Lewinella sp. 4G2: one gene and its partner. The protein of the gene in region 2 binds, or shares a complex with, the protein of the main gene of each other region. Links are inferred from orthologs where the notes say so. Each region holds a gene or a part of one and is shown on either strand. Other genes may lie near its edges.

Region 1 (4,219 bases), on a different replicon or contig from region 2:
CGATCGCTATGGTAAGTTCCGCCGCCAGAAGATTCTGGATGTGCTGACCTTCGATCAGTTTGGCAAACCCAGTTTCGGCGCCCCGGTTTTTCGTACGTATACCCCCGAGGGATTGTTAATGGAAGATCGGAAACGGATCATTCTGATGTACGGTGCGGAGTCCGCCGTCGTGATGCGCCACGACATCTACAACAATCGGATCATTTACGAGAACCTGGTGATGATGCCAGGAAATAGTGGTGAAGGCCCCGTCAACGTGCCGGATGGTAGCTACCACTCCTTGGAGCTGGATGACCAGGGCATTTGGTTCGAAGTAGAAAAAGTGTTCGACCACAAATACGAAGAAGCCCCGCGCGAAGCTGGGAAGGCTCCGGCGGGGCAAGATTTGTTCGGCCGCCCCAAGGGGACGGATAACTAGTATAAGGTCAGCTTACTTAGCTGCCTTCTGTACGGGGAACATTACGGCGAGGTCGGCCCACATCAGCTTGATGTTGTCACCGTCAAGCGCGAAGTCCATACGTTCCGCTGAGGAACCAAGCTCCTGAGACATACCCTTGATGACTACTACGTCATCCTTCTCATCGTAGTCGTAAGCACCCCACTGGTCAGCTTTCTTGTTGAACATGACCGTCCAGTCCGTTTTGCTGTTGGGGCGAGTAAATAGCGCGTAGGTGCCGGCGGCAAGCTTCTTGCCTTCCTTACCCACAAGCACGGGTTCTTTAAAGGTGATGCGAGTCGCTTCGTTGGCACCGGTGCGCCATACCTTTTCGTAGGGGACGAGGTCGCCGTAGATCGTACGGTCATTCACCGCTGGGCTACCGTAGTTGATAGTAACGGGAACATTGGCAATCTGCCCTTCCAGCTCCTTACGGGGTGATTTGATCTCGCCGTCGATGGTCTTGATCACGAAGTTCTCACCGGTCACTTCCGTATCCGAGGCTACCGGAGCAACGGGATTAGGCGTGGTATCCACCGTAGTTTCTTCGTCGGTACTCGTAGAGGCAGTGTCTTGGCAAGCGGTAAAGGCAAACAGGCAAAGGGCCAGAATGGTAGTAAGTCTGAACATTGTTGAATGGTTGTTTTTACACCGAACGCCTTTGGGGGGAAAAGGTCGATTGAGGAGGGGGATTTTTTTGGTGCTTTAGCTTCGCTGCTACTTCGTGGTGGTGCTTTAGCTTCGCTACTACTTCGCGGTGGTGCTTTGGACCGAAAACTTACAGCGGTGGCTAAGTTCATTACGGCATGACTTGCAGTTTGGCAAACTTCAGCATAATGCGCTTCTCCGGTTGGGGTAAGTCGCTGAAGTGAATGGTAGCGATTCGGTTACCGGCACCGCCGTCTACTTTGGTCACCCTACCCTCCCCAAACTTGAGGTGCAGTACCCTGGCGCCAGCCTCAATATCGGCAATAGGACTTGGCTTGAAGTCAGCGGGATCGATCTTGGGTTTTGCGAATTTGGCCGTTCCGCGTGCTCTGACCGGTGGCGTAATGCCCGTCACCCGCGCACGTTGTCGCTGTACCGGGTCGTACTCGTGGCCCTGGCTCCGCGTACGGCTGTGCGTGGTACTCTCGATGGCATCCGCAGGGATTTCGGCTAAGAATCGGCTCGGCTCATTCATCACCATTTTCCCGTAGCGGTAGCGGGTGTTAGCATAGGATAGCGTCAGGAATTGCTCGGCACGCGTGATGGCCACGTAGAAAAGTCGGCGCTCTTCGTCCATCCCGTCCAGCGAGTCCATACTCATCCAGGAAGGGAAGAGCTTTTCTTCGAGTCCAACTACAAATACCGACTTGTATTCGAGGCCCTTGGCGGCGTGGACGGACATTAGCGTCACTACGTCCGTGCTGTTCTGGCTGGTATCCGAATCAAAATCCGTCAGCAGCGCAATGTTTTGCAGGTAGGTAGCCAGCGATTTATCGGGCAAAGTTTCCGTGTCAATAACGGTGTCCTCTTCAACAAAGCTCTTGATGCCATCCAGCAAACTTTGGAAGTTCTCCAGCCGGGCCATCCCTTCAATTGAAGTGTCATTACGGTACAGATCCAGCAAGCCCGATCGTTTGGCGACGAGGTCAGCAATTTCGTACGCATCAGCCGTATCTACCTTGGTGCGGGCTTTCTCGATCATGTCGATGAAGCCATCCGCCTTATGCCGCGTCCTGGTGGGCAGGTTTACGTGCTTCAGCGCGTCGAAGGCCGTCATGTTTTGCTGACCGGCCAAGGTAATGACTTTGGCTACGCTGGTTCCGCCAATACCCCGCTTCGGGTAGTTGATGGTACGGCGGAAAGCCTCCTCGTCATTAGGATTCACGACCAGGCGCAGGTACGCGACCATATCTTTTACCTCCTTCCGTTGGTAGAAGCTCATTCCTCCGTACACCCGGTACGCAATGTTGAACCGGCGGAGGTACTCTTCAAAGATCCGCGACTGTGCATTGGTACGGTAAAGAATGGCGATGTCCTCATTCGCCAAGTGGTGGCGGTTCTTTTGTTCCAGGATAGTATCGGCCACACGGCGGCCTTCCCCGCTATCATCCATTTCCCGGATGACCTTGATCTTCTCCCCCAGCCCTTTGTCCGACCAGATCTTTTTCTGGATCTGCCGTCGATTATTGCTGATGACGGCGTTGGCGGTTGCAACGATGTTCTCGGTGCTCCGGTAATTCTGCTCGAGTTTAAAGGTTTGGATGCCAAATTGGGAGAAGTCCTGCTCAAAATCCAGGATATTCTGGATCGTCGCTCCCCGGAAGGCGTAGATCGACTGCGCATCATCACCCACCACGCAGATGTTACGGGGGCTGTCGGGGTACTGGACCAGCTTTTTTACGATCGCATATTGTAGCGTATTTGTGTCCTGAAACTCATCCACCAACACGTACTTGAATTTCTTACGGTACTTCCCGACAACGTCAGGATGGTTCTGGAACAGCTCGAAAAGGCGGAAAAGCAGATCGTCAAAGTCCATCGCGCCCGCCTTCTTACAGCGGTTGACGTAGGCCGTGTAAATCTTGTAGACCAGCGGCATGTTTGCGGCCTTGTCCTCGGCGAGCAGTTGTTCGTTGGCGGAGTATAGCTTTGGGGTAATCAGGCTGGATTTCGCACTGCTGATCCGATTCTTGATCGCATTAGCTTGGTACACCTTCTTATCCAGATTCATCTCTTTGAGGATCTGGTTGATCAGGCTCTTCGTATCGTCCGTGTCGTAAATCGTAAAGTTGCTTGGGTAGCCGATGTGCTTCGCCTCTACCCGCAAGATCCGGGCGAAGAGACTGTGGAAGGTGCCCGCCCAGATATTGCCCGCACGGTTTCCTACGACTTTACTGATCCGCTCCTTCATCTCTCGGGCTGCCTTATTGGTAAACGTCAGCGCCAGGATTTCCCAGGGCGCCGCCCCTTTCTCGATGAGGTGGGCAATCCGAAACGTCAGCACCCGCGTCTTACCCGAACCGGGCCCCGCAACCACCAAAACTGGTCCTTCCGTGGTCGTCACGGCAGCACGCTGCACGTCATTTAGGCCATCAAGATAATTCGGAGGCGTTTGGGTAGCGGGTGTGGACATGCTGCTGTTTTATTCAGTGGGCGAATATACAATGAGCACCGACAAGTATAAAAACAGAATGTATCAAATACCGCCTACTTCCTCATTTTAGTTAGAGCGGATGGGTCGGTTATTCATTCCGCCGACTCCCATCGGGTGCAAGCTTGTCTTCCGCTTCATCTACTGTACTAATTCCACAGCCCGATTTTTAACGAAGGTGGCCGCAAATTCCTCATAAGTGTACATCACTGCCTCGTTACCAGACACACTACCAACTTGCTTCTCCATATTCATCGGCAAGTGTACGCGCAATGGGAACTTCAGTGTCAACGAATCACCCGAGACTACGTAAGTGACGTAATGGTTTGGATCGCACGTATCCCCACTCCGTAACACTGGCGCGCTCGGATGAGCGGAAAGGCTTCCGGTCGCAATCGTCCGGTCCGGCGTCAGAATGGAGTAGCCATTTTGCCCTTCCAGTCTCAAGGTAAGTTCCTGCGTTTCGAAGTCAGGCAGGTAAATACCCCTACGGGCTTCGTCTCCCGAAAAGCTTACTGATGCCCATTCACTCCGCTTCTCCTTAACGGTACTTATTAGGGGTGACGTTTGTCCTTGGAAATCAGAAAGGTCACTAATAATCTGGGAGGTATTCGTGACGAGAGCCGAAAGTGCGACCTCCTGCG
Region 2 (4,119 bases):
ACAAAAGCAACCTGGTCAATCTGGCAACTATTGCCTCCGTAGCCAAGATTGCCGTCCCCGCGGTAAAAATGATCATCAAGGCGGTGAAGGACCACCAGGATAAGCAGTTGGCCCGTAATACGGATGGCGTGCCTAACATTTAGCAGCCACCTAGCTTTATTTTGTAGCGATCAATTATTCCGCCCTATGAGCCGTGGCTTCGTCAAAGAATCGGACCAGGAAGAGCTCCCCCTCATCCCCGCCCGGGCGCCACTGCCCGCTGGTGTGACCAATTACGTGACGCCAACTGGTTTGCGGGCGCTACGGGCTGAACGGGAAGAGCTGGAAGCCGAAAAGGCTGCCCTCCCCACCACCAACGAAGACGAACACCGCCGTGCGACTACGGTAATCGATGGCAAACTGGCCTTACTGAACCAACGCATCACCGGCGCCCGCCCGGTGGATCTGCGAAAGCAACCAGAGGGAGAAGTCCGTTTTGGCGCTACGGTGCACATTACTTTTTTGAAGAATAGTGCCCAACAACAATTCCAAATTGTAGGCGTAGACGAGGCCGACGTGAAGAACAACAAATTGGCCTTCACCGCGCCGATCGTCCGGGCGCTCACTGGTTTGTACGAAGGCGAGGTAGCCGATTTCAACCTCGGCGGTGAAACCAGGCAGATCCGGGTGGATAAGATCAGCTACGGGTTGAACTGACTACCCGCTTATTGCTTACCCATTGTAGCATTTCCTTTCGCAAAAGTTTTTCCAAAAGCTCCTACGAAACCAACTGGTGCAGCATCTTAGCCTGACCAGCAACCCCTAACCATGGCCTTCAAGATCCACTCCCCTTTCTCCCCAACCGGCGATCAGCCACAGGCCATCAAGGAATTGGTGCACAACGTTGAACAGGGGGAGCGCGGGCAGGTCCTGCTGGGGGTAACCGGCTCGGGTAAGACCTTTACGATGGCCAACGTCATCGCGCAGTTGAACCGGCCCACGTTGGTGCTGACCCACAATAAAACCCTTACGGCACAGCTGTACGGAGAATTCACGGAGTTCTTCCCCAATAACGCGGTGGAGTACTTCGTGAGTTACTACGATTACTACCAACCGGAGGCCTACATCTCTACGTCGGATACCTACATCGAGAAGGACCTGGCCATTAACGAGGAGGTGGATAAGCTAAGGTTGCGCGCTACCTCGAATCTCCTGACTGGCCGCCGCGACATTGTGATTGTCGCCTCCGTCTCCGTCATCTACGGTATGGGCAACCCGGAGGATTACAAGTCGGGAATCGTACGCCTTAAGAAAGGTCAGATCAAGAGCCGCAACGGCCTGCTCTACGATCTGGTGGACAGCCTCTACGCCCGCACGGAAGTGGAATTTAAACGCGCCACCTTCCGAGTAAGGGGGGACACGGTGGACATCAACCTTCCCTACGCAGAATTTGGCCTGCGGGTCATCTTTTTTGGAGACGAGATTGAGACCATCGAGCGCTTTGAGATCGAGACGGGAAAGCGGATTGAGGAATTGGAGTTCGCCGCCGTCTTCCCGGCCAATCTATACGTAGCGCCCAAGGAAAGACTCAACGGCATCATCGCTCAGATTGAGGATGAGCTTTACGAGCAGGAGCGGTACTTCGAGCGGGAGGGACGCTTGCTGGAAGCCAAACGCATCCACGAACGGGTAGCCTTTGACCTGGAGATGCTCAAGGAATTGGGCTACTGTAACGGGGTGGAGAACTATTCCCGCTTCTTCGACCGCCGCAAACCGGGCACCCGCCCCTTCTGCCTGCTGGACTACTTCCCGGACGACTTCCTGATGATCATCGACGAGAGCCACGTGACCGTACCGCAAGTACGCGGGATGTTTGGGGGTGACCGGGCCCGAAAACTGTCGCTGGTGAACTTCGGCTTTCGCCTCCCCTCCGCGATGGATAACCGTCCGCTCAACTTCACGGAATTTGAATCGCTGATTAATCAGGTCATCTACGTATCGGCTACGCCCGGCGATTACGAACTGGAGCAGACCGGTGGCGAGATCGTTGAACAACTCATCCGCCCCACCGGGCTGGTGGACCCTCCAATTGAAGTACGCCCCAGCATCAATCAGATTGACGATTTACTCGAAGAGATTGACAACCGGGTGAAGGCTAACGAACGGGTACTCGTTACTACCCTCACGAAGCGGATGAGTGAGGAACTGACCAAATACCTGGAATCCCTAAGCGTGAAGGTCCGCTACATCCACAGTGAAGTGGACACGATGGAGCGGGTGGAAATCCTCCGCGACCTGCGGTTGGGGGAATTCGACGTGCTGGTCGGCGTCAACCTGCTACGGGAAGGTCTGGACTTACCGGAGGTATCCCTCGTCGCCATCATCGACGCAGATAAGGAGGGCTTCCTGCGCAACGAACGGTCTTTGACTCAGACTGCCGGCCGTGCGGCCCGTAACGTCAATGGTAAAGTCATCTTCTACGCCGACGTGGTGACGGACTCGATGCAAAAGACCATCGACGAGACGAATCGCCGCCGTGCCGTGCAGCTGGCCTACAACGAGGAACACGGCATCACGCCCAAGACGCTCGCCAAGACGCGCGAACAGATCATGGAACGGAGTACGATCCTGGATATCCGGGGTAAGAAAGCGCGCGTGAGCAACGTCGAACGGGTAGAGATAAAAAGCGCTGCGGACCCGATCCTCAACACGATGTCCAAAGAGCAAATCGAACTGGCGATGAAGGAGGCGGAACGGAAGATGAAAAAGGCGGCCAAGGAATTGGACTTCATGAGTGCGGCGCAGTACCGGGATGAGGTGTTTGCGTTGAAGGCGCGGTTGAATGGGGGGAGGTAGTTTTTAGTTTCTAGTGGGTAGTTTCTAGTGGGTAGTTTCTAGTCGGGTGGTGGTTTAGCTTCGCTGCTACTTCGTGGTGGTGCTTTGGTGCTTTGGTGGAGGCGTCGTTCAACTAAATGGGGTCTAAGTTTTTTACGGGAGTATGCAACAACACTTTCGCGACGCGGCTACGAAGGGGTACCTGAAGATCATGGTGGGCCAGGATGACCTGCACTATAACCCGTACGAGAATGCCGGCAAACCCTACACCGTAGCCTGGAACCGGGGCGAGGCGCAACGGTTGGTGGTGGATGAGACGGAACACACCATCGGTAAGAACCAGATGGCGCTGCTCGTGGTGGAACAGGACTTCACCTTTGACCGGCCGGAGGATATTACGGCTTACCAGTTTAATCGGGAGTTCTACTGTATTGTGGACCACGACAAGGAGGTGAGCTGCGTGGGCTTCATTTTTTACGGTTTGCCGAGCCCGATGATCATTGAGCTGGACGAGGCGGAGATCCGGTCATTTGATCTGTTGCATCAGGTTTTTCTGGAGGAATTTGCGAACTACGATACCATCCAGGGAGAGATGTTGAGGATGTTGCTGAAGCGGCTCATCATTAAGGTTACCCGCATTGCTAAGGAGCAACATTTACAGGAGGAACTACCCTCGCAGGAGTATGACTTGCTGCGGGAATTCAACCTGCTCGTAGAAAAAAATTTCCGCCAGTACCATCAAGTGCAGGACTACGCAGGGCTCCTTTTCAAAAGCCCAAAAACGCTCAGTAATCTATTCAAGAAGGCCGGCGCCAAATCACCGCTGAAGATCATTCAGGAGCGGATCAGTCTGGAAGCAAAACGGCTACTTCGTTATACGGACAAGGATGTTGCGGAGATCGGGTATGACCTGGGATTCGTGGAGTCCAGCCATTTCAGCCGGTTCTTCAAGAAGATGGAGGGGATGAGCCCGGGGGCCTTTCGGAAGGGATAGATGGGGGCGATTTAGCCAGGCAATAACAATGGTGCGGTCTTGTTTAGCCTTCCAAAATATGTAGCTACACGCTTTTACGAGATCCACACCGAATAATCCGTGTCGTTCACTGAATAATCATGACCGTTCCCTGAAAGTGTGGCCGCATATTTAGGAAGCGCGTGCATTCGGCCTACTTTTGTACCCGTTACGATTTATAGCAATGTTATCAGAAATATGGGTGCGTGGAAAACATACTGTCACAAAATTTAGCGCCAGTTCAATACAATTTTAATGCCCGGTGCGCAACTGCTTATTGTTGAAGATGACCC

Evidence for each region. Proteins that work in one complex are often made in the same cells at the same time.
Region 1: the proteins of uvrB (region 2) and A3850_RS14725 are in contact, whole or in part, in a crystal structure (PDB 7EGT), measured with the Thermus thermophilus proteins. The link is inferred for Lewinella sp. 4G2 from one-to-one orthologs. Residues at the interface, in WP_096411307.1 of Thermus thermophilus: Glu23, Leu25, Arg26, Asp27, Gly28, Glu29, Arg30, Phe31, Arg55, Glu326, Asp327, Phe328, Glu379, Ser382, Gln383, His398, Gly400, Arg401; in WP_096412145.1 of Thermus thermophilus: His654, Arg656, Phe657, Gln666, Asp668, Glu669, Lys680, Arg681, Leu682, Ser683, Lys685, Tyr686, Ala687.

Annotation. Positions count from the first base shown.
Region 1 is NZ_LVWJ02000014.1:3,562,469-3,566,687, forward strand. Bases 897-3,935 are described here. They hold A3850_RS14725 (ATP-dependent helicase), read right to left. Parts: upstream 3,558-3,935; coding sequence 1,236-3,557; downstream 897-1,235. Other genes in these bases: A3850_RS14720 (DUF2911 domain-containing protein), read right to left, coding at 897-1,066; A3850_RS14730 (hypothetical protein), read right to left, coding at 3,717-3,935. Also shown: A3850_RS14715 (hypothetical protein), read left to right, coding at 1-418; more of A3850_RS14720, read right to left, coding at 431-896; more of A3850_RS14730, read right to left, coding at 3,936-4,219. UniProt on the Escherichia coli protein: A helicase with DNA-dependent ATPase activity. Unwinds DNA duplexes with 3'-5' polarity. Translocates on single-stranded DNA with 3'-5' polarity. Initiates unwinding more efficiently from a nicked substrate than double-stranded DNA.
Region 2 is NZ_LVWJ02000019.1:511,004-515,122, forward strand. What follows is about bases 383-3,321. They hold uvrB (excinuclease ABC subunit UvrB), read left to right. Parts: upstream 383-807; coding sequence 808-2,835; downstream 2,836-3,321. Other genes in these bases: A3850_RS19090 (GreA/GreB family elongation factor), read left to right, coding at 383-696; A3850_RS19100 (AraC family transcriptional regulator), read left to right, coding at 2,978-3,321. Outside these bases: A3850_RS19085 (hypothetical protein), read left to right, coding at 1-143; more of A3850_RS19090, read left to right, coding at 187-382; more of A3850_RS19100, read left to right, coding at 3,322-3,808; A3850_RS19105 (response regulator), read left to right, coding at 4,082-4,119. UniProt on the Escherichia coli protein: The UvrABC repair system catalyzes the recognition and processing of DNA lesions. A damage recognition complex composed of 2 UvrA and 2 UvrB subunits scans DNA for abnormalities.